DNA from 3 places in the Pseudoalteromonas sp. NFXS39 genome. Region 1 is predicted to be linked to each of the others. Evidence: predicted binding sites of a transcription regulator. Region 1 holds the regulator's gene; each other region holds the start of a gene.

Region 1 (7,389 bases):
GTTTTAAACGAATGTTCTGTAGCAATAAAATAATCCCCGTAATACAAAACAGTACGCTGGTGGCCGAAAAGCTAATTAGAAGTGGGTTATTAAAGTTTTCGCGCTCATCATAATCCATGATGTGTAGCATCCAGAAAAAGTCGAAAATGCGCCATAGGGAGCTGCGCACTGTAATGACTTTACCGGTTTGGCTATCTAAATATAAGGTTGTTTTCAGCCAATCATCAAAACTCACTTGCCAAACATTGGCCTTGTGAGCCACTTCTCTTGGTCCTTTGGTTAACAGCTGTGCTTGCGTGATATTTGCGTTAATAAGTAAGTGAGTTCTCGCGTTTTCAATTATTTGTGCTTTATTCGGCGCAGGCATCTTATCACCTGTTCTGCCATCAAAATTAAAGGAGCCGCTCGGTGCCGTGACTTCTATGATTGGCGACTCTAAAAAGTGGCTGTACTTGATACTTTCAATTTGTTCAAATTGTGCCGTTATTTTATCGATAGAAGCAGAGTAGTCTGACACTAAGAAAGGGTTACTTAGACTGCGATTTGCTAGATGTTTTCCATGCACTTTTTCAAGCGGCAATGAACTCATTACAAGCCCACCTAAAAGCCAAAAAAAGATCTGCAAAGCAAGTAAATAGCCTAGCCATTTATGCCCTTTACGAGCATATTTGAACATGCGTTTATTCATTACCACCCCGTTATTATTGTTGTATGGGCGCTATTTTAGGTTGTTTAGCTGTATTGCCAATGCGGCAAAATGTCGCATTAACTGTATTCTAGATTTGGTATATATACAAAACTGAGTTAAAGTTTCAGTCGATATCAATAGAGGATAAAAACGAGAGTATGTCGGAAATTCAATTTTTAAATGTAGATCTGGAGCTTGAATCAAAGCACGATATTAGTGCGCTTGTTGCTGATTTGAAGAAAAACGCTATGGTTTTACATTATGACCAAGATGAATACCGTCAACTTGCACGCATTGAAGCAACTGCAGATATCAGCTCTCCAGACAAAGCGATTAACCAGCTTTGCGAATTAATTGAATCTTGCTCGCGCAATGCATTAAAGCAGTGGTTATCTTGTTCAAAACGTACATTTGATTTAGGGTTTGAATCGGGTAACTCGCCAAAGTGCTTTAACCAACCCCTGCATGCAGATACCTTGTTACGTATCTCAGCAATTGGCGCAGGGATTGAAATTACTATTTATCCAGTCGAAAAGTAAACTGAATTTAGCGCTCTACGACTGCTGCGGTCATTCTTGATACGCAGCACAGCTCCCCAGCAGCATTGGTAATTTTGATATCCCAAACAGAGGTGCGCTTACCTAAATGAAGTGGTCTGGCCGTTGCCGTTAATGTCCCTTTTCGAGACGCTTTTATGTGGTTGGCATTAATCTCTTGACCAACAGCATAGAATTTATTGAAATCAATAACAAAGTTGGCTGCATAGCTTGCCACTGTTTCTGCTAACACAACGTTTGCTCCGCCATGAACCATGCCCATAGGGTTATGGTGTTCAGGAATTGCAGGCATGGTGGCCACTAAATAATCATCGCCAATTTCAGTCACCTCAATACCCATCGTTTTCATTAAAGTGCCTTGCCCGGTTACTCCTTGTTCCAAGTCTTTACATTGCTCCAGCGTGATTGGATGGTGCCAAATACTCATTGTGTTTCCTTAACATGCGAATTAAAGCTAATACCTTATGGCATCTTTCATTGCGGTTCAATGTTAGTTTTGTAGCAATATGATGGAGTTAATTTAAATTTGCGATTTTCAAATAACTGTATATACTCACAGTTAAATGTACTGTATGGAAAACCAGTTGTATGCGCCCATTAACTAAACGCCAATCGCAAATCTTAGAACTAATTAAAGTCTTTATTAAAGATACAGGCATGCCGCCAACACGCGCTGAAATAGCTCAAACATTGGGTTTTAAAAGTGCCAACGCCGCTGAAGAACATCTAAAAGCACTGGCAAAAAAAGGCATGATCAAAATGAAGCCTGGAGCGAGTCGTGGTATTCAGTTGATTGAAGAAGATGAACCTGAGCAGTTAGGTTTACCTTTGATTGGCCGTGTTGCAGCTGGTGAGCCAATTTTGGCTCAGGAGCATGTCGAAAGTCATTGCCAAGTTGACCCTACGTTATTTAAACCAGCCGCTGACTTTTTACTACGTGTAAATGGCATGAGTATGAAAGATATTGGTATTATGGACGGTGACTTGCTTGCAGTACATAGAACGCAAGTTGCTGAAAATGGGCAAGTTGTTGTAGCTCGAGTTGATGAAGATGTAACTGTTAAGCGGCTAGAAAAAGCAGGTCGGAAAGTACTTTTACACGCTGAAAACGAAGAGTTCTCACCTATTGAGGTTGACCTTGAGCATGAATCTTTCAATATTGAAGGGTTAGCTGTAGGAGTCATTCGTAACGCTGACTGGATGTAGTTGTCCCTTATTTGGTGCGCTAAATTGACTCAATTTGGTGCGCCATTGTGATTTTGCCACTTAATTAGGATTTGTGAATACTTACTCTTTATTTAAAGCCTTATATGGCGCAGTTTTCCTCTCTTTTTGTATATTCTTCGTAAACCATAACATTAAATAACGCGCTGATTATAGTTGTTATTTCTGCACCAAAATAAACATTTATTATCACTAAAACTTGCTTATTGGTCATTTTTTAACTAATTGGTTAAAGCAATGTATTAACACCTGATTAATAAAAAGACACAAAAATGTGCGAGGTGTTAGACAGGGGGCCAGTATCATAAGTGAGTTAAAATGATACGTAGTCGCTCTGAACAATAAAAAAAACGAATGGGCACCTTGCTGTATCGCCTTTTCGCTTTGCGTCTTGCAATAGCATCTAAAGGAGCCGTCACATGGGTAAACTGCGTTACGCCTTGTGGCTTATATTGGTTGCACTCCCAGAAATTGTATTGGCAAATAGTCAATACAATATGCGAAAAGGGGTGACTGATATAAGTAATAATGTTTATGAGTTACACATGACGATATTTATTATCTGTTGTGTAATCGGCATCATCGTATTTGCGGTGATGTTTTGGGCTTTAATACACCACCGTAAATCTAAAGGGGCCAAGCCTGCCCAATTTCATGAAAGTACAAAAGTTGAAATACTTTGGACTGCCATTCCATTTGTCATCTTAATAGCCATGGCTGTGCCTGCCACAAAAACTCTCATTGCTATGGAAGATGCCTCTAAAGCTGATATCACAATTAAAGTGACAGGCTCGCAATGGAAGTGGCATTACGAATATATGGGTGAAGATATAGCCTATTACTCAATCCTATCTACACCAAAAGATCAAATAGACAATCAGGCAGAAAAAACGGAGCATTATTTGCTTGAGGTAGATAAACCGCTAGTGCTTCCTATCAATAAAAAAGTCCGCTTTTTAATGACCTCAGACGATGTTATCCATTCGTGGTGGGTTCCTGATTTTGCAGTTAAAAAGGACGCAAACCCTGGATTTATCAATGAAGCGTGGACACGTATTAACGAACCAGGTGTTTACCGTGGTCAATGTGCAGAACTATGCGGTAAAGATCATGGTTTTATGCCTGTTGTGGTGAAAGCCTTACCTGAAGATGAATTTGCTAATTGGCTTGCAGATGCTAAGGAAGAAAAGGCTAATGCAGCAGCCGCTGATGCTGCTTTGCTTGATCAAACATTACCTAAAGAAGAGCTTATGGTCTTAGGTGAGCAAGTGTATATGGCAAGTTGTGCTGCATGTCACCAGCCTACTGGTATGGGCTTACCAGGCGTGTTTCCTGCACTTAAAGGCAGTCCCATTGTATTAGGTGATGTAAAAGATCACATAGATATCGTGTTACATGGCCGCCCTGGTACGGCGATGCAAGCGTTTGATAAGCAGCTTTCAATTAAGCAACTTGCTGCGGTTATTACCTATAAGCGAAATGCATGGGGTAATGATACCGGCGATGTGATCCAACCGAGTCAAATTCAAGCCGCGATTGATGCAGCAGCGGAGGCGAAATAATGAGTAACGTTATTAATGAGCAAGCAACTGGGCATGCGCATCACGACCATCATCATCCTGCTAAAGGTTTTAAGCGTTGGCTTTACACCACCAATCATAAAGACATCGGGAGTTTATACCTGATTTTTTCTCTTACCATGTTCTTGATTGGTGGAGCGATGGCTATGGTGATCCGCGCTGAACTATTTCAGCCAGGATTACAGTTAGTTGATCCGCACTTTTTTAACCAAATGACCACGGTACATGGTTTGATCATGGTGTTTGGCGCCGTTATGCCCGCATTTACTGGGCTTGCTAACTGGATGGTGCCTATGATGATTGGTGCACCTGATATGGCACTGCCACGCATGAACAACTGGAGCTTTTGGATATTACCTTTCGCATTTTTAATCCTGTTGGCTTCGTTACTGATGCCAGGTGGTGGTCCTGCGTTTGGCTGGACATTCTACGCACCACTCTCCACCACTTATAGTAACGATAACACTGCACTGTTTGTATTTGCCATACATATCATGGGTATTAGCTCAATTATGGGGGCGATTAACGTTATCGTGACTATCGTCAATCTAAGAGCGCCGGGTATGACTTGGATGAAGCTTCCGCTATTTGTTTGGACTTGGTTAATCACAGCATTCTTATTGATCGCAGTTATGCCTGTTTTAGCTGGGGCTGTGACTATGGTGCTGACAGATAAATACTTTGCAACAAGCTTTTTTGATGCGGCAGGTGGTGGTGATCCTGTGATGTTCCAGCACATTTTCTGGTTCTTCGGTCACCCCGAAGTGTACATCATGATTTTGCCAGCCTTTGGGATTATTTCGACTATTGTGCCGACCTTCTCACGTAAAAAGTTATTTGGCTATGCTTCTATGGTGTATGCAACCTCATCCATTGCGCTGCTGAGCTTCATCGTTTGGGCACATCATATGTTTACCACAGGCATGCCTGTAGCCGGCGAGTTGTTTTTCATGTACGCCACAATGCTCATTTCGGTGCCAACGGGCGTTAAAGTGTTTAACTGGGTAGCCACCATGTGGCGCGGTTCAATTAGCTTTGAAATTCCGATGATGTTTGCCATCGCCTTTATTGTGTTATTCACCTTAGGTGGTTTCTCTGGCTTGATGCTTGCCATTACACCGGCAGATTTCCAGTATCACGATACCTATTTTGTGGTGGCACACTTCCATTATGTGCTCGTGACAGGAGCCGTGTTCTCAATTATGGCGGGAGCCTATTATTGGTTACCGAAATGGACTGGCAACATGTACAACGAAACGCTGGCGAAATGGCATTTCTGGCTATCGCTAATCAGTGTCAACGTGCTGTTCTTCCCTATGCATTTTGTTGGCCTTGCCGGTATGCCGCGTCGTATTCCTGACTATGCTCTGCAATTCGCTGACTTTAACGCCATTATCAGTATTGGTGGTTTTGCATTTGGCTTATCACAACTGTTGTTTGTGTTGGTGGTATTTAAATGTGCTAGAGGTGGCGAAAAAGCGCCTGCCAAAGTATGGGATGGAGCTGAAGGTTTAGAGTGGGAAGTAGATTCTCCAGCGCCTTATCACACTTTTGAAACACCGCCGGAGATTAAGTAATGAACCATGCACCTTTGCTAAAAAAACTGCTGATTACATGCTTGCTCATGTTCGCATTTGCTTTTGCAATGGTGCCGCTTTACGACGTGTTTTGCGACGTTACAGGGTTGAATGGTAAGCCATCATTAGAAAAAGCGAGCGCGAGTGAATCAATAAATACACAGCGTCAAGTTGATGTCAGCTTTACCACTCACGCTCAAAGCGGCGCGCCATTTAAGGTGCAGTCTGAGCAATACAGCGTGGCGGTACAACCTGGTGCCATGCGTGAAGTTAAATTCTCAGCAAAAAACACCAGTAATGAAGACAAAGTCATGCAAGCAATTCCATCGGTATCACCGGGAAAAGCGGCAAAGTATTTACATAAAATCGCCTGTTTTTGCTTTGATCAGCAGCCAATGAAAGCCGGTGAAGAAATGGAATTTACCTTGTTGTTTTATGTTGATACTGAGTTACCCGACGATGTTGAGGAACTGACATTGTCGTATACCGTGTTTGATATTAGCGGGCATGTTGTGGCTAAAAACGATTAAAAGCCGCCAAGCTAATTGCTAATTGGGAGCAAACAAAATGAATCAAAACTACGAAAAATACTATGTTCCAGCACAAAGCCCTTGGCCAATAGTGGGCGCCATCGCGATGTTTTTAATTGCTGTCGGTGCTGGTTTAACTGTGATGCAAGTCAGTGGTGAAGGCAGTAATGGCCAGTATGTATTGTATCTTGGCATTGCCATATTAATTTATATGGTTTTTAGTTGGTTTAAAAACGTTATTGAAGAGTCTCATAAAGGGCTTTACTCAGCACAAATGGACCGCTCATTCCGACAAGGTATGAGCTGGTTTATATTCTCTGAGGTCATGTTTTTTATGGCATTTTTTGGCGCTCTTTTTTACGCTCGAATGATTTCAGTGCCTTGGCTTGGTGGCGCAGGCAATAATGCCATGACCAACGAAGTACTCTGGCCAACCTTTGAAGCTGTATGGCCGCTGTTAACCACGCCATCGGGCGAGACAACACAGGCTATGGGCTGGCAAGGTCTCCCCCTGATCAATACGCTTATTCTACTTACCTCTTCGGTCACAATTCACTTTGCTCATGTTGCTATGGAAAACAATAAGCGTGGCGCTCTTAAGGTGTTTTTATCTTTAACCGTGCTATTAGGTGTGATTTTCCTTGGCTTACAAGTTTACGAGTATATGCATGCTTATCGTGATTTAGGGTTAACCCTTGATGCGGGAGTGTACGGAAATACCTTTTTCTTGTTAACAGGCTTCCATGGTATGCACGTGACTTTAGGAACCATCATTTTATTCGTGGTTTTGCTAAGAATTTTTAAAGGTCACTTTACGAGTGAAAAGCATTTTGCCTTTCAAGCAGCCGCTTGGTATTGGCACTTTGTTGATGTGGTGTGGTTGTGCTTATTTGTATTTGTGTACGTGCTGTAGCTTTATGAAGCGGCGACGGGTTTGTATGTATAAATCCAAGCTTTAACGCGGCAATGATAAGGATCAGCACAATACCTGAAAACAGCACTCGACGACCTAGGTAATGCGACATAGGTTTCGAGTGCTCTTTTGCTGACATCATCACAAACAGCGCTCTAAATAGGTTGAACAGAATATAAAGTAATAACAAAACAATAATGATTTTAATCATATTAGGTAATCCAAATGCAGTTAATTTTATGGCGTAAACAAAAGCTTAGCTCAATTATCGCAATTTGCGTTGTGATACTAGCAGTGCTTATTTGTTTACGACTAAGCGT
Region 2 (7,389 bases), on a different contig from region 1:
TATATGCTAGGTGGTCGTAATTTATCACCAAGTGTTGCTGCGCTTTCAGCAGGTGCATCAGATATGAGTGGTTGGCTGCTAATGGGCTTACCAGGTGCAATGTATCTGTTCGGCTTAAGCAAAGTTTGGATTGCTATAGGTCTAGTACTCGGTGCTTGGGCTAACTATTTCTTGGTAGCGCCTCGTTTACGTGTTTATACTGAGAAAGCGAATGACTCAATCACCATTCCAGATTATTTCGCAAACCGCTTTGATGATAATAAAAATATACTGCGTGTTATTTCTGCGATAGTAATCATTGTTTTCTTCACCTTGTATACTTCATCAGGTGTTGTCGCGGGTGGTAAGTTATTCGAAAACTCATTTAATATGAGCTATGAAATGGGTCTGTATATCACAACTGGCGTTGTAGTGTTATATACCTTGTTTGGTGGCTTCTTAGCAGTAAGCCTTACAGACTTTGTTCAAGGCTGTATCATGTTTATCTCGCTGCTTGCAGTACCAATTGCGACATATACTATGCTTGATCAACCATTCATGGATACACTCGCCAATGCACGCTATGATTTATTGTTAAGCTCACCAAAAGAAACTGAAATTCATGCACTTAATATGATGGACTGGTTTGCTGGTGGTTCGACGATTGCTATTATCTCTGCAATGGCATGGGGTCTTGGTTATTTTGGACAGCCGCATATTATTGTTCGTTTTATGTCTGTGCGTTCAGTTAAAGATATGCCAACTATGCGACGTGTGGGGATGTCGTGGATGACACTTTCAGCAATTGGTGCTGTGTTAACAGGTTTATTTGGTGCTGCTTATATGCTTGAAAACCAAATGCCAATTGATGATAAAGAAACTATTTTCTTGGTATTGTCTGAACTTATCTTCCATCCTCTAATTGCTGGTTTCTTATTGGCTGCTATTTTAGCTGCGATTATGAGTACCATCTCATCGCAATTACTAGTGTGTTCAAGCTCTCTAACAGAAGACTTCTATAAGATTTATTTAAACCGAAGTGCTTCTCAAAAAGAGCTAGTATTAGTCGGTCGTATTAGTGTTATCTTGGTTGCTCTGTTTGCTATTTACCTAGCGTATGACCGCGATAGCTCTATTTTGGATTTAGTAAGTAATGCATGGGCTGGTTTCGGTGCTGCATTTGGTCCATTAGTACTACTTAGCCTTTACTGGAAGCGCATGAACTTACAAGGCGCTATCAGTGGTATGGTTGTCGGTGCTGCAACAGTACTGTTTTGGATTTACGCGCCAATTAAGATCGATGGCCAATCGCTAAGTGCAATTATTTATGAGATTGTCCCTGGCTTTATTTTATCAACGATTGCCATTATTGTTGTGAGCCTAATGACGACTGAGCCGAAAAAAGAAATTACAGATTTATTTGATGAAGTTGAGTCATCACTTTAGTTTTGAGTAAGCACAAAAAAGGGCAACATTTGTTGCCCTTTTTTAATTTTATAACCAATGCTTAGCTTGCAGCTTTTTCTTTTATATCTGCAACGTTATCGTCTGATTTTGCTTTTTTAGGCTTCGCAGGAACCTCTTTTGCACCTTTAAGTACAGCCATAAATTGGTCTTTTTCTTTTGCCATTTCAAGCGCTAGTGATTCAATTTGTTGCTCGCTTAATGGTACATCAACTTTTTCAAGCATTAATTCTAATGACTCAGCAATGTCGAGCATTTTGTCATACGCATCAGCTTCTTTCTTAGTAGTAAACGTCATGCGCTCGACTCCGTTTCTTTCTACAACATATTTAACAACAACAGCCATGATTTCTCCTGCATTTAAGCGTGGCATTTGCAGCGTAAAATCGCCACTTTGATTACTGTTTTTATATACAGTAATGCTTCGGGCCTTACTTTGCAAGTATCTAAAGAAATTTTTTATGGAACAAATTTGACAATAATAGGGGCATTAGCTTTATTTATATTGTTACCCAAAGTTAAACACAAGCGATGGAGTGAGTGTTGGGTAATAGCTAACTACCTGTCCAAGATGGACATCACGGAGGAAATTATGAAATTACTATCAAGTCTTTTACTTGCCACGAGTATTGCGTTACTGCCTACAACACCGGCATTCGCCGTAAAACCAACCGAAGCAAAACAAGTTAAAATGCAAAAGCTCAGTATTAACAAAGCTAGCATCGATCAACTTACTCAATTACCGGGTATTGGTGAGTCTAAAGCTAAAGCGATTGTTGAGCATCGCAATAAGCAAGGTCCGTTTAAGTCGGTAGAGCAATTAAAAGAAGTAAAAGGAATAGGCGATAAGGTATTTGCTAAACTTGAGGGGAAAATTACGCTTTAAAAGACTAGGGCGTGTTGACCTATTGTGATTGATTTTGCAGCAGTATGTTTGGTATTTAAGCAAGGCAGAGCCTATGTCGTGTGGTTGTTCAACATAAATAGGCGATAACGCAGCATCCATACCAAACACGCGCTGCCTTTTGGGTTCTTCCTAGGGGCGATTATCTTTTTATTACTTAAATAGATGAAGCTAAAGGGCGTGGGCAGAACGCGGTAGCTTTGCTCGATTTTTACTTAGTCCACTAGGTTACAAATCTCGCGCCGCGATTAAATTGCCCCTAGAGTGAACAAACTTTAATCCACAAAGGTCAACAAGCCCTAAACAGGGCGTTATTCGCCCTGTTTAAATTCATTGATAGCTTTGTCTAAATGCGCTAGTGCGAACAAATTTTCGATAGGTGTTGTGATAAGTGGGTAACTTAAGCCTGCTAATAATAACCAAGGTAACAGCATCCAGCCTTCAAAGTAGGCTAAACCTAAAAATAATGGCGCAAGAAAGGCAAGCTTACACACCGATAAAATAATCTTTTTACTTGGGCTTAAATGAGCCAGAGCAAGTGCAATTATTTGCTGGCGCTGCCTTACTTTAAAAGTTTTTAAAGCAGGGATTTGACTAGTAAAAAAATAAATCATTATAACGACTTTTTAGTTACTAAACGGCTAAATAAAACGGCTACAAAGACTATTGAAAACGCAGCGAAAATAATCTCCATCCATGCAGGCATACTCATTGAGGCAAATTGCCAATCAATATTGCCGCAATCGCCAGTGGCTGCAAAAAAGCTAGGGATCCATTCATGCAGTGGCATAAAGCTTGGGAAATTAGGCTCAAATGCGCAGCTAAATGCAAAAGGGTCGGTATTGTTTTGCATTGCAATGTGTTCTTTAGCAATAAAGTAACCCCAGATTGCAGAGATACCCCAAGTAGCAAATGCAACAAGGCGAACAACCATATTTTGCGGGTTAATCGCTCCAATCACACCTGCTGCAAGTAAGCCTAAAACAGCGGTACGTTGATAAATGCACATAATACATGGTTCAAGTCCCATGCTGTATTGAAAAAACAACGCAGTGACTTCAAACGCTAGTGAAATAAATGCTAATAATAACCAAGGTGTTCTTTTAGTTGCTAATTCTGCTAACCAATTCATGAATGATCCAATTTGAAATTGTTTTCAAGATTATGCTTAGACGGGGCTGTGGGTGCAAGTATCTAAGATGAAATTATACGAAAAAGGAGCCAAGCGGCTCCTTTCATTAATCAGTAATGATCGTCAGTTAAACACTTACAGCTTGCAAAGACTCACTTTGATAACAACCAAGTACACGGGTGTACTGAGTATGTTCTTTTAGCTCTTCTAGTGCCTGTTTAACATGTAAGTCATCAAGGTTTGCTTCGAGATCTACATAAAACACTTCTTCCCAAGGGTTTCCAGGTACTGGACGTGACTCTAGTTTTACAAGGTTAATTTTGTGATGTTTAAAAATCATTAAGGCGTCAGCTAACGAACCCGCTTGTTGCTTGGTGGCCATAATTAAACTCGTTTTGGTTGGGATTTGTTTCGACACTTGAAGAGGTTTACGGGCTACTACAATGAAGCGGCTATGGTTTTCACTTTGATTGGCCAAGCCTGATTTAACCACTTCTAAACCGACGTTTTTCCCTGCTTGTGCAGAGCCGATAGCGGCACTGTTTGCGGTTTCAACTGCTGATTGCAATGCATGGAAAGTTGAATCACAGGTTTCATGTTGAATGTCACCTAAGCCCTGAATGAAACGGCTACATTGAGCAAAAGGCTGTGGGTGAGCAAATATTTTATTGATATGAGATAACTCAGTACCAGGCATCGCTAATAAACAGTGTTCAACGCTGTGCGTCACTTCACCAACAATTGATACTTGAGCGTGCTGTAATAAATCGAATACTTCATTGATACTACCAGAACTGGTGTTTTCAATGGGTAATAAACCAAAATCAGCTTGGCCACTTTCTACTTTACCGGTGATTTGGTCAAAGCTAGAACAACCCATTTCAATTACTTTACCCGGGCGGCGGCTGAAATATTTATGACAGGCTAATTGACTGTATGAACCTTGACCACCCAAATAAGCAACACGATGACTTTCGCTCATGGCTTCTGGGTTAAGGTTTTTTTGCAACATCGCTTGTTGGTTTAGAACAGAATCTTCAAGAATGGTTTGGAACACGTTATTAATGTAGTACGCATCAAGGCCTAATGATTTTCCATAACTAATGAGTTTTTCGAGTAATGCTTGTTCGCGAGCCTCATCGCGAATTGGTTTGTTATTGGCTATCTTGTACTCAACCACGCTGTGGCTGATACGACGTCTTTTTGCCAGTAAGACAAGTAAGTCGGAATCTATTTCATTAATATCGTGTCGTAACGCATTTAATGTATCAATGCTCATGTTGGTTTCCTCATTCCAAAACAGTGCGCAAACAAAAAAGCCTCCCAAGTGGGAGGCTTTAGCTATTCGGTGAATTTATCTCGCAAACAGTTAAGCCTCCTCTATTTAAAGAAGCTAAAAAACGAAAAGTAAGTGCGAGAGATAATTTGTTTCATTGAGTTAATGTAAAAACACTTGTATGTAAAGTCAACCGCCTATCGAGGCTAATTTTGAAATCATATGTGTTTATTCAGAAAATTCATTAATCTTCATAAAAAATTTATAAATATAAAAATGAATCTGGTATATTTGTTTTTGCACAATAAATAATAACAATTATTAATAAGGTAGTCCTGTGGTGTATCGACGACCGCCATCACGTTTTGGTGTGAATTCATTAAGTATGAAATTGTCGCTGCTGATCTCTGCGATTTGTTTGATTGCAGGTATATGTGCTGCGGCTTTGATGCTTAAATCTGAAGAAAAACAGCTTGTTTTTGAAGAGCATGAACTTTTAAAACACTCGAGTGAACGCTTGAGTCGTCAATTTAACCGCCTGATTAAAACTAAAATAAATATCGCTGAGCAGGCTAATAATGTTGTAAGCAGCCAACTGCTTCACAATGAGTCTCACTTACAAAGCAAACGAAGCGCCGATATTAAATTTTCCGTTGATGGCAGTATCCGCAGTACTTCAGAAAATGGTTTATCTGCAGCGTTTATCCCTCAAGATAAATATTCTGAATTTTATAAGCAGCTTATAAACGATTCTGAATCATTGTGGAAAATCGTTTCACCTACTTTAATTCAAGATTTCTTTAATTTTTACTTAGTTACGAAAGACAACTTTATTCGTATAGCGCCACCAAACTGGGCGCTAAATGTACCTGGCGACTTTGACTTCACCAAAGACGAAGCCTTCAATTATGCCCAAGCTGCAACTAATCCAAGCCGAGAAGCGGTATGGTCAAAAGTGTATTACGACACTATTTGGCATAAATGGGTCGTTAGTGTACTTGTGCCAATCTACCTTGATAACGAATTTTTTGGTGTAACAGGTAGCGATATTGCTCTTGAAACTTTATTGGCACAATTGCCTATTGGTGATCGTGAGCAACATCTATTTGTTTTCGATGCAAAAGGTCAGTTATTAGCTCACCCTGATTTAGATAGGACAACTTTAGAGCAATATGGACGAGAAGGTAAAAAATTACTGACAGAAGATTTTGTTAATCCCGATCTGCAAAAGCTAGTGTCTGAAACGATTCGCTTAAAATTACCTGAGTCTGCAAATTCATTTGTCCAAGATGGCGAAACTCACATTATCAATATTCGTAAAGTTGAGAACCTAAATTGGTATATTGGTATTTATAAAAAGCGTTCGTCGGCACTTTCAGCACTAGAAGAGCTAAAAGTAAAATTCTTTGGCTTGTTTATCTTGTACGCTATTTTAGTTGCCTTGTTATTGCATCAAGCACTTTACCAATTAGTACTGCGTCGTATTCACTCATTAGTTAACGCGGTGGTGAGTTTTGGCAAAGGGCAATTACAAACAGAGTTTCCAAAAGCCAATAAAGATGAAATTGGTACCTTAAATGGCTCGTTCAGAGACATGGCTATTGAAATTCGTAAATTAATTGATGGTCTCAACCAGCGCATTAGCGAAAAAGAAATAGCTGAAAAGGCAGCTAACCGCTTATCTAAAGCTGTGGCTTTCTCGGGCACCGGTGTAGTGATCACGAACCAAGATTTTGAGATCAAATACGTGAATCCGAAAATGGTTGAAATGACCGGTTTCGAAGAGCGTCATTTCATTGGTTCGCCGCTGTTAAATATCATCTCTCAAGAAATGGCTATTTTAGTTGATGATATTGATATTGACTTACGTAGCCGTAATTACTGGCGAGGGGATACCTTATTACAAGCTAATGAACGCCAATCTGTTTGGGTTTCGCTAAGTATTTCACCAATTCGTGAAGATGGTGGTGAGATCACCAGTTATGTGGCATCTGCGCAAGATATTTCGTTTGTGAAAGAAAGCCAACGTAAAATGGAACAACTGGCTTACTTTGATACTTTAACTGGACTTGCTAACCGTACTTTCTTCAGAATGCAGCTGCGCAAGTCAATGGCACTTGCCGAGCGTGGTCATTATGCATTTGCCTTATTCTATTTTGACTTAGACGAATTTAAACGTATCAACGATACGCTAGGTCATGATGCGGGTGATCAGTTGCTAGTAGAAGTTGCTAATCGCCTGAAAAAGCGTCTGCGTACAGAAGATACGATTGCGCGTTTAGGCGGCGATGAATTCGCGGTATTATTAAGTGGTATTGAGCATCAAACACACGCCATGGAAGTCGCAAATACGATTCAACGCACTCTCAATGAGCCTATCAAATTAGGTAATAATGAAGTGATCATTAGTGCCAGTATTGGTATCACTATGGCGCCATTTGATAGTCAAGAAGAAGATCAATTACTTAAACATGCTGACCTTGCGATGTATGAAGCAAAAGCCAAAGGGCGCAATACCTTCCACTTCTATAGCCAAGAATTAAATGCAGCTGCGAATGAGCGCTTATTTATTGAAAATGAGTTACGTACTGGTATCCGTGAAGGGCAGTTTAGAGTTTATTATCAGCCACAAGT
Region 3 (7,389 bases), on a different contig from region 1:
GCTTGCGAGAACTAACTTGATATTTATTCTCAATTAATAGTAGTAGGGTAGAGCTGTTCGCTAAGGTATTATTTTTTATAATGTTATTATCTAAAACAATGGTAGTTTTATTTTTCATAGGGATGTCTGTGTTGCGTACTGTATTTTTACTCTGTGCTTGTTGGGTTATGCCTGCTTTTGCTGGCACTATTAACAGCCAGTTTCCGACAGAAATTGACCCACATGGTCACTATGTTTTTTATTCACATGGTTTTATTGTAGAAGGGCATAACCCTAAGCCTGTTCACAAAACCTTTGGGATTTATGATTTTGTTGCCGTAAAAGAAGCGCTTGCAGATGAGAGCTATCATTTAATTGCTTACCATAGACCAAAAGGCACAGAACCTTTTGTGTTTGCGAAAAAGCTTGCAGCAGACGTTGAAGCATTAATAACTGCCGGTGTTGCTGAATCAAACATCAGTTTGGTTGGTTTTTCAAGGGGTGGGGCATTGTCGATAATGGCAGCCAATGAACTTAAACGTACAAATATCAACTTAATTATTTTAGCTGGTTGTGCTGGTTTAATTAAAAAGCTCCCATCAGTTAAAGCTTACGGCAAGGTTTACTCTATCTTTGAACGTTCAGATCAGGTTGGCTCTTGCCAATTTTTAATTGATAGGAATGAGGTAACCAAGTTCGAAGAAATAAGCATCAATACAGGGCTTTCACATGGCGCATTTTATAAGCCAAAAGATGAATGGGTGTTACCTATTAAGAAGTGGCTAAAGGATTAACTATGCCTTATATATTGTTATTTTTAGCGATTAGTGTTTTCGGAATAAGCTTTTCAAGCGATGCTGAGCCGTTTACGTTGCCGCGCACTGATACAGTTTTGCTTAAAGATAAACATTCAGACAACGAATACCCAATCACTATTAAACTGCCACCTAGCTACCAAAAGCAAAGTCATAAACGCTACCCTGTGGTGTATCTATTAGATGCAAATTATAGTTTGCCAATTGCCTCTGGTGCTAGTCGCTTTATGATGAATTCGGGGTCCATTGAAGAGGTTATTATCGTTGCTATAGGATACCAAAAAGGCATGTCTGGGCATAATAGCCGTATTTATGACTACACCCTATTTGAAGATAAAAATTGGCAGCGACAGACTGGGGGAGCAAGAAACTACCTCAATTATTTAAAACAATCAGTATTGCCCTATATTGATGCTCACTACAGAACAAGCCAAAAAAACACCTTGGTCGGTAACTCGCTTGGTGGTTTATTTGCAGCCTATACCTTGTTTACTGAGCCTACGCTTTTTTCTAGTTATGTCATAGGTAGCCCTTCAGTGTGGTTTAAGCAGCATGACCTTTTAGCTTTACCTGTGGTGGCCACGAGCAAAACAACTAAAGTGTATATTGGTATCGGAGAACTTGAAGAAAGTGAAGGTGAACAAATGGTTTCGGGCGCAAGGCAATTAGCAGCTAAAATTAATAAACAAAGCGGCGCGCTGGTTACAACAAATTTATTTGTTATCCCTCAGGCACGCCATGCAACAGCATTCCCAACAACGATTACCCAAGCCTTAGACTGGATTTACCAGGTTAATGATAACTAAAGAGCGTGACACTTTTTATATTTTTTGCCGCTACCACAAGGGCATTCATCATTACGGCCAATTTTAATATCTGCAACTGGCGTTATATCACCATCTAGGTAACGCCATAGGCCATCTTCTTTAATAAAACGCGATTTTTCGTGTAACTCACAATACAAGTTTTGGTAAAAGTAATTTGCTTTAAATTCTACAAAACCTTCTTGATCATTATGTTCAGTATCTAAAACACTGAGTTTGGTAAAACGGCAGCTATTAGCAAAATCTTTGATTTCGCGAACCGGGTTAGCGGCTTGCTGGCTTTGTGCATAGGTACTAAATACATATTTAGCATCTTTTAGCGCGTAGGCACTAAAACGAGAACGCATAAGTTGCTCTGGGTTATCAGCTTGGCTTGCACCTGTATGAAAAGGTTGGCAGCAAAGCTCGTAAGTCAATTCGCTGCCACAAGGACAAAGGGAGTGTGTGAGTGATGTCATAACAACTTACCTAAAACTATAAATTGTTATTTTAACAAGCCTATTGTGGCTGCGGTACTAAATTGTTTAATTGGGCGCTTTTTGTAAAACAATAAAACTTAGCAGATGCCTGCTCAAGGTTTAAGTTCATCGAATCAAGTTGATGATTGCTTACAATATCTGTCCATGTGATTACAGCAGCAAAATTACCGTTATGTAATGCTGAGCTAAGTACATACTCAAGGTTAACTAAATGCTTTTGTCTTATCACAAGCAGTTTGCTGGTATCAATCGAACACGAATCTAATAACGCTTTACTAGGAACATGATCAGGAGCAATTAATAGGGTCCATGCATTTTGGCTATTGTAATGATGCAATACCTTTAATAGTTCAAAGGTTGCTGATATTTCATCTTCAATTTGAATTAAGTTAACAGACGCTTTGTCGTTATCTTGTTGGTAGCTTTTAACTGTTCTTAAGGTAATTGGCTGTAACATAACTTTCACTCACTGGTTGTTTATACAGTATGTGTATACAGTAGTTTATACAGTGTTCTTGCGCAAGTGCTTTTTTGCTATTTTTTAACCAATAATTCAGTTTTATTTTAATTAAAATAATTTAGTTGTTATTAAACAATTGGTTATGGTTTTGTTTTGAAGGTTGAAAAAGGTGAGAAATTTACCGCTAAAGCTATACAGTATTTTATACAGTACTATGTAAATAGCTAAGTTTTGCTTCTATACAGGTATTTTGCATAAAAAAGCCGGTATAGAAACCGGCTCTTAATCTTTGTAGTTCTGCTATTTATCTAAGTAGGTATTTAAAAACTCAAGATATGCGTTTGAGGCTTTTATACGGTTTTCCTTTTTAGTAAACCCATGGCCTTCATCATCGAATAATACATATTCGACAGGCACACCATTTGCTTTTACAGCGGCAACGAGCTCATCGCTTTCAACTTGTAAAACGCGAGGGTCGTTAGCACCTTGAATCACCATTAAAGGCTTAGTGATGTTTTTAGCATGAAATAGTGGCGAAATTGCACGGTGACGTTCACCGTCTGTCGCGGGGTCGCCCATTTCGTCATACAGCGCCTTTTTAAAGCTTTCCCACCATGGTGGAATCGAGTTTAAGGTTCTAACCCAATTCGTTACACCAAAAATATTAATGCCGACTTTAAACTCTTCAGGTTCGAAGGCAAGTGCAGCAGCAGTCATAAAACCACCATAGCTGCCCCCTATGATGCCAATTTTATCAGCATCGACCCAATCTAGGCTTTGCAGGTGTTTTTTACCGTAAACGATATCTTGTAAATCGTCAGTGCCATGCTTTTTGTCATCTAAATGGAAGAAGGTTTTACCGTAACCTGAGCTACCTCGGTTATTGACTGCAAAAATGGCATAACCATGATTTACTAGATGTTGCTGCATAGCACTATATCCAGTGCGGCTTTGTCCACCAGGGCCGCCATGCACCCATACTAAAGCAGGTACTTTGTTGTTGCTATTGGCTTGCTTAGGCTTGTATAAAACTCCCGGAATTTCTAAACCATCAAAGCTTTTAAAGCGCACAATGGTGCTTTCAACCAAGTCACTTTGATCAATTGCATCACTTAATGTATTGGTTAATTGTTTAGCTTTCGACTCACCGACTTGCCATACAAATAGGTTGCTTGGAGAGGTGTCTGAATTTAGGTAAAACGCCATGGTTTTTTCATCAGCTGAAAAATTTACACCGCGTAAGTTACCAGCAGGCAGTGATGGCATGGCAATACCTTTACCTGTGGTGGTATCGATTATCGACACCTTAGTGCTTGCATCAGCATTAACACCGCTTACTTGGTAACGGCCAGATTTAGAGAAGTAAATAAAGCTTACATCCCACTCATCTTTGAGGGCAGGGCTGTGCTCACCGGTAGTTAAATCATAACGCCATACTTCTGCAAACTCACCCTTAGCATCAGTTGAGTAGTACAATGATTTACTGTCTCTTGAAAATGTTTCAGGGCCGTATTTAGCGTCGCCGTCATGGCGGGTAATGAGCTCTGGTTTCAGAGTTTTTTTACGAGTATCAAGTATGAATACATCGCTGTCTTTGTTCGAATTGTTTTTCGATAAAGCAATAAAACGGCCATCAGGGCTGATTGCGCCGACATCAAGGCCCATGGTATTTTGATAAACAGGTGTTACTTCATAGCTGTTAGCATCAACACGATATAGGTCCATAAACTTAGCATCACGCTGATTGCTGGTTATAAAAAACTGTTTACCGTCTTCGGTGAAGCCAGCAAACCCTGCTCGGGTTTCTTCACCAGGGGTGAGGTCTTTCACTGTGCCATCTGTTTCGCGAACATAGATGTGATAACGCTCGTTACCGCCTGAGTCTTTAGTAAATAATACGCGCTCATCTTGAGGGAAATAAGCCACTGCATAAGTACTGTCTTCAAAGTCTGTTAAACGGGTTTTTTTGGCAGTTTTTATATCTACTTCATACAGGCTATAAATGCCGCTTTCGTCACTGCTAACGAGTATTTTGTCGCCTTTAGGTGAAAAGCTGCTGCCCATAATTGAGGTTGTATCAAAAAAAGTTTCAGCATCATACTGTTTAACATTTTGGCTTTGTTGCACGCTTTCGGTGATGCTAGTTGATGGGGTTGATTGTGAACATCCTGCAAGTGCAAGGCTAAGCGCACATGCAACTGCTGCTATTTGAAAACTCGGTTTCATTGTAATTATTCCTTGTTAATTTTTCGTTATAAAGTGTTGCCTGTTCATAATCTAAACGCAAGTTTTACCCGTTCGATATTTGTTACAAATCATGTAAATAAATAGGTACATGAGTGTGCTAGAGAGTTTTTAAACGAAAAAACCAGCGCAATTTGCGCTGGTTTGGTTTTTCATAACAATTGGAATTGTTTTGCTAGCTTAAGCGGCGTCTGCTTTTTTATCGCTCTCGCCGCGGGCTACCTTACCGGCAACTAAGTCAGCTGGGTCAAAGTCGTCAACGTTAATAACATCAAGACGGGCTTTTTCAACAGCAGCTAATTTGTCGGCTTCAGCTTGGCTTAAAATACCTGCTTCAAGGCCCATTTGCGCTACTTTATCAAGCTGGAAGAAAGGCAGTTTCACGCCTTTTTCACGGCATACCTTGTCAAACAAAGGCTCAACTTCAAGAATGTCTTTAAGCGTTTGCTCCTGACGACCCACAAGGTTAAGCGGCTCGTTTTTAAGGTAAATGTAGTTAGCTAAACGGTTACGAGTTTCGCTTGGTACTTGTAATAAGTGAGCAAGTTTGTGCTCAAGCTTATCTGTAGGCTTACGAACTGGACGACCGAATGGGAATAACATGATTTTTAGCATCGCACGAAGTGGGGCAGATGGCATGTTGTTAATTAAGTCAGCTAGTGCACGTTGGCAGTGGTAAAGGTGATCTTGGCAGCTCCATTGAACAAGCGCAAAATCTTCTTTTTTACGGCCTTCGTCGTTGTAACGTTTAAGTGTTGCAGATACAAGGTATAAGTAGCTTAGTAAGTCACCTAAACGTGCAGAGATACGCTCTTTACGTTTTAATGAACCACCAAATACCGCCATGCTGATATCTGACATTAATGCTAACGATGCACTGAAACGTGACGCAACACGATAAAACTCAGCGGTTTCATCTTTGTACGGCGTACTCGTAAAACGTGCATTTGTAAATGCTAACCACTTAGTGCGAACAAGGTTCGAAATAGTAAAGCCAACGTGACCCATTAACGCTTTATCGAATACTGCAAGGGCTTCTTCGCGGTCTTCAATTGCACAAGCACCTAGCTCAGTTAACACAAATGGATGACAACGAATTGCACCTTGACCATAGATGATCATGTTACGTGTTAAGATATTTGCACCTTCAACGGTAATCGCAATTGGCGCACCTTGGTAGCCACGACCTAAATAGTTGTTTGGACCAAGCATGATGCCTTTACCACCGTGAACATCCATGCCGTGAATAGTCGCTTCACGCATTTGCTCAGTTAAGTGGTATTTAATAATTGCAGATACAACCGATGGTTTTTCACCAAGGTCAACAGCCCCTGTAGACATACTAACTGCAGCATCAGAGCTATATGCGTAACCTGCAAGTTTTGCCATTGATTCTTCAACACCTTCCATTTGACCAATTGGTAAACGGAATTGACGACGAATACGGCTGTAAGAGCCTGTTGCAAGCGCGATTGTTTTTATGCCACCTGTAGAGTTAGACGGCAATGTGATTGCACGACCAACAGATAAACATTCAACAAGCATACGCCAGCCTTGACCTGCCATTTTCGGGCCACCAATGATGTAATCAAGTGGTACAAAGATATCTTTACCGCGAGTAGGACCATTTTGGAATGGTACGTTTAGCGGGAAGTGACGACGGCCAATTTCTACTCCCGGAGTATCTGTTGGGATCAGCGCACAGGTAATACCAGGTTCTTTGTCATCACCTAGTAAACCGTCAGGATCTTGCAATTTAAATGCAAGGCCAAGTACAGTTGCAACAGGAGCAAGAGTAATATAACGCTTGTTCCATGTTAGGCTAATACCAACAACTTCTTCACCGTTCCATTGACCTTTACAAACAACACCGTAATCAGGAATTGCACTTGCGTCAGAACCTGCTTCTGGTGAGGTTAGCGCAAAACATGGAATTTCTTGACCACTCGCTAAGCGTGGTAAGTAATGATCTTTTTGCTCTTTAGTACCATAGTGCTGAAGTAATTCGCCCGGACCTAATGAGTTAGGTACACCTACGATAGAAGATAGCAACGTTGATTTACTTGTTAGTTTTTGCAGTACACATGATTGTGCATAGGCAGAAAACTCTAAACCGCCGTATTCTTTTTTGATGATCATGGCAAAGAACTTATTATCTTTTAGATATTGCCAAACATCTTGCGGTAAATCAGTTAGTTCGTGAGTTGCGTGCCAGTCATCTAGCATACTACACACTTCTTCAACAGGACCATCAATAAATGCTTGTTCTTCGATAGTCAGTTTAGGAGCTGGGTATTGGTGTAATTTGTTCCAGTCAGGACGACCACAAAACAGATCCGCTTCCCACCACGTAGTACCGGCATCGATTGCTGATTTTTCAGTATCCGACATAGTCGGTGTTACTTTTTTGAAAGCAGCAAAAATAGGTTTAATGATGTATTGTTGACGAACGCCAGTCACAGAAAGTGGCACAGCGATAAGTAAGAATAGTAGCCAACTAATTGCGCCAAACGCGCCAGCAAATGTGCCAACAAGTAAAGTCGCAATGGTAATACCTAAGCAGGTATTCCAGCTTGCTCTGTGGTAAC

Evidence for each region. Region 1 encodes LexA, which represses DNA repair genes until DNA is damaged. Its sites were predicted from a motif close to TACTGTATNNNNATACAGTA; they were not measured.
Region 2: the regulator LexA is predicted to act here: its motif matches at 1,843-1,862, upstream of J3455_RS04625 (YebG family protein).
Region 3: the regulator LexA is predicted to act here: its motif matches at 2,578-2,597, upstream of J3455_RS09970 (SulA-like leucine-rich domain-containing protein).

The regions. Positions count from the first base shown of each region.
Region 1 is NZ_JAGDEC010000003.1:32,019-39,407, forward strand. Features, by position in the region: gene J3455_RS06310 (PepSY-associated transmembrane domain-containing protein) at 1-688, opposite strand, end outside; gene J3455_RS06315 (hypothetical protein) at 847-1,227, shown strand; gene J3455_RS06320 (PaaI family thioesterase) at 1,235-1,672, opposite strand; gene lexA (transcriptional repressor LexA) at 1,834-2,451, shown strand; gene coxB (cytochrome c oxidase subunit II) at 2,889-4,031, shown strand; gene ctaD (cytochrome c oxidase subunit I) at 4,031-5,626, shown strand; gene J3455_RS06340 (cytochrome c oxidase assembly protein) at 5,626-6,156, shown strand; gene J3455_RS06345 (cytochrome c oxidase subunit 3) at 6,194-7,069, shown strand; gene J3455_RS06350 (DUF2909 domain-containing protein) at 6,969-7,280, opposite strand; gene J3455_RS06355 (SURF1 family protein) at 7,295-7,389, shown strand, end outside.
Region 2 is NZ_JAGDEC010000002.1:224,620-232,008, forward strand. Features, by position in the region: gene putP (sodium/proline symporter PutP) at 1-1,425, shown strand, start outside; gene J3455_RS04625 (YebG family protein) at 1,487-1,789, opposite strand; gene J3455_RS04630 (ComEA family DNA-binding protein) at 2,036-2,329, shown strand; gene J3455_RS04635 (DUF6170 family protein) at 2,659-2,961, opposite strand; gene dsbB (disulfide bond formation protein DsbB) at 2,961-3,479, opposite strand; gene J3455_RS04645 (chorismate mutase) at 3,607-4,758, opposite strand; gene J3455_RS04650 (bifunctional diguanylate cyclase/phosphodiesterase) at 5,093-7,389, shown strand, end outside.
Region 3 is NZ_JAGDEC010000004.1:312,497-319,885, reverse strand. Features, by position in the region: gene J3455_RS09985 (alpha/beta fold hydrolase) at 129-773, shown strand; gene J3455_RS09980 (alpha/beta hydrolase) at 776-1,600, shown strand; gene J3455_RS09975 (YchJ family protein) at 1,597-2,076, opposite strand; gene J3455_RS09970 (SulA-like leucine-rich domain-containing protein) at 2,117-2,554, opposite strand; gene J3455_RS09965 (S9 family peptidase) at 2,858-4,783, opposite strand; gene fadE (acyl-CoA dehydrogenase FadE) at 4,982-7,389, opposite strand, start outside.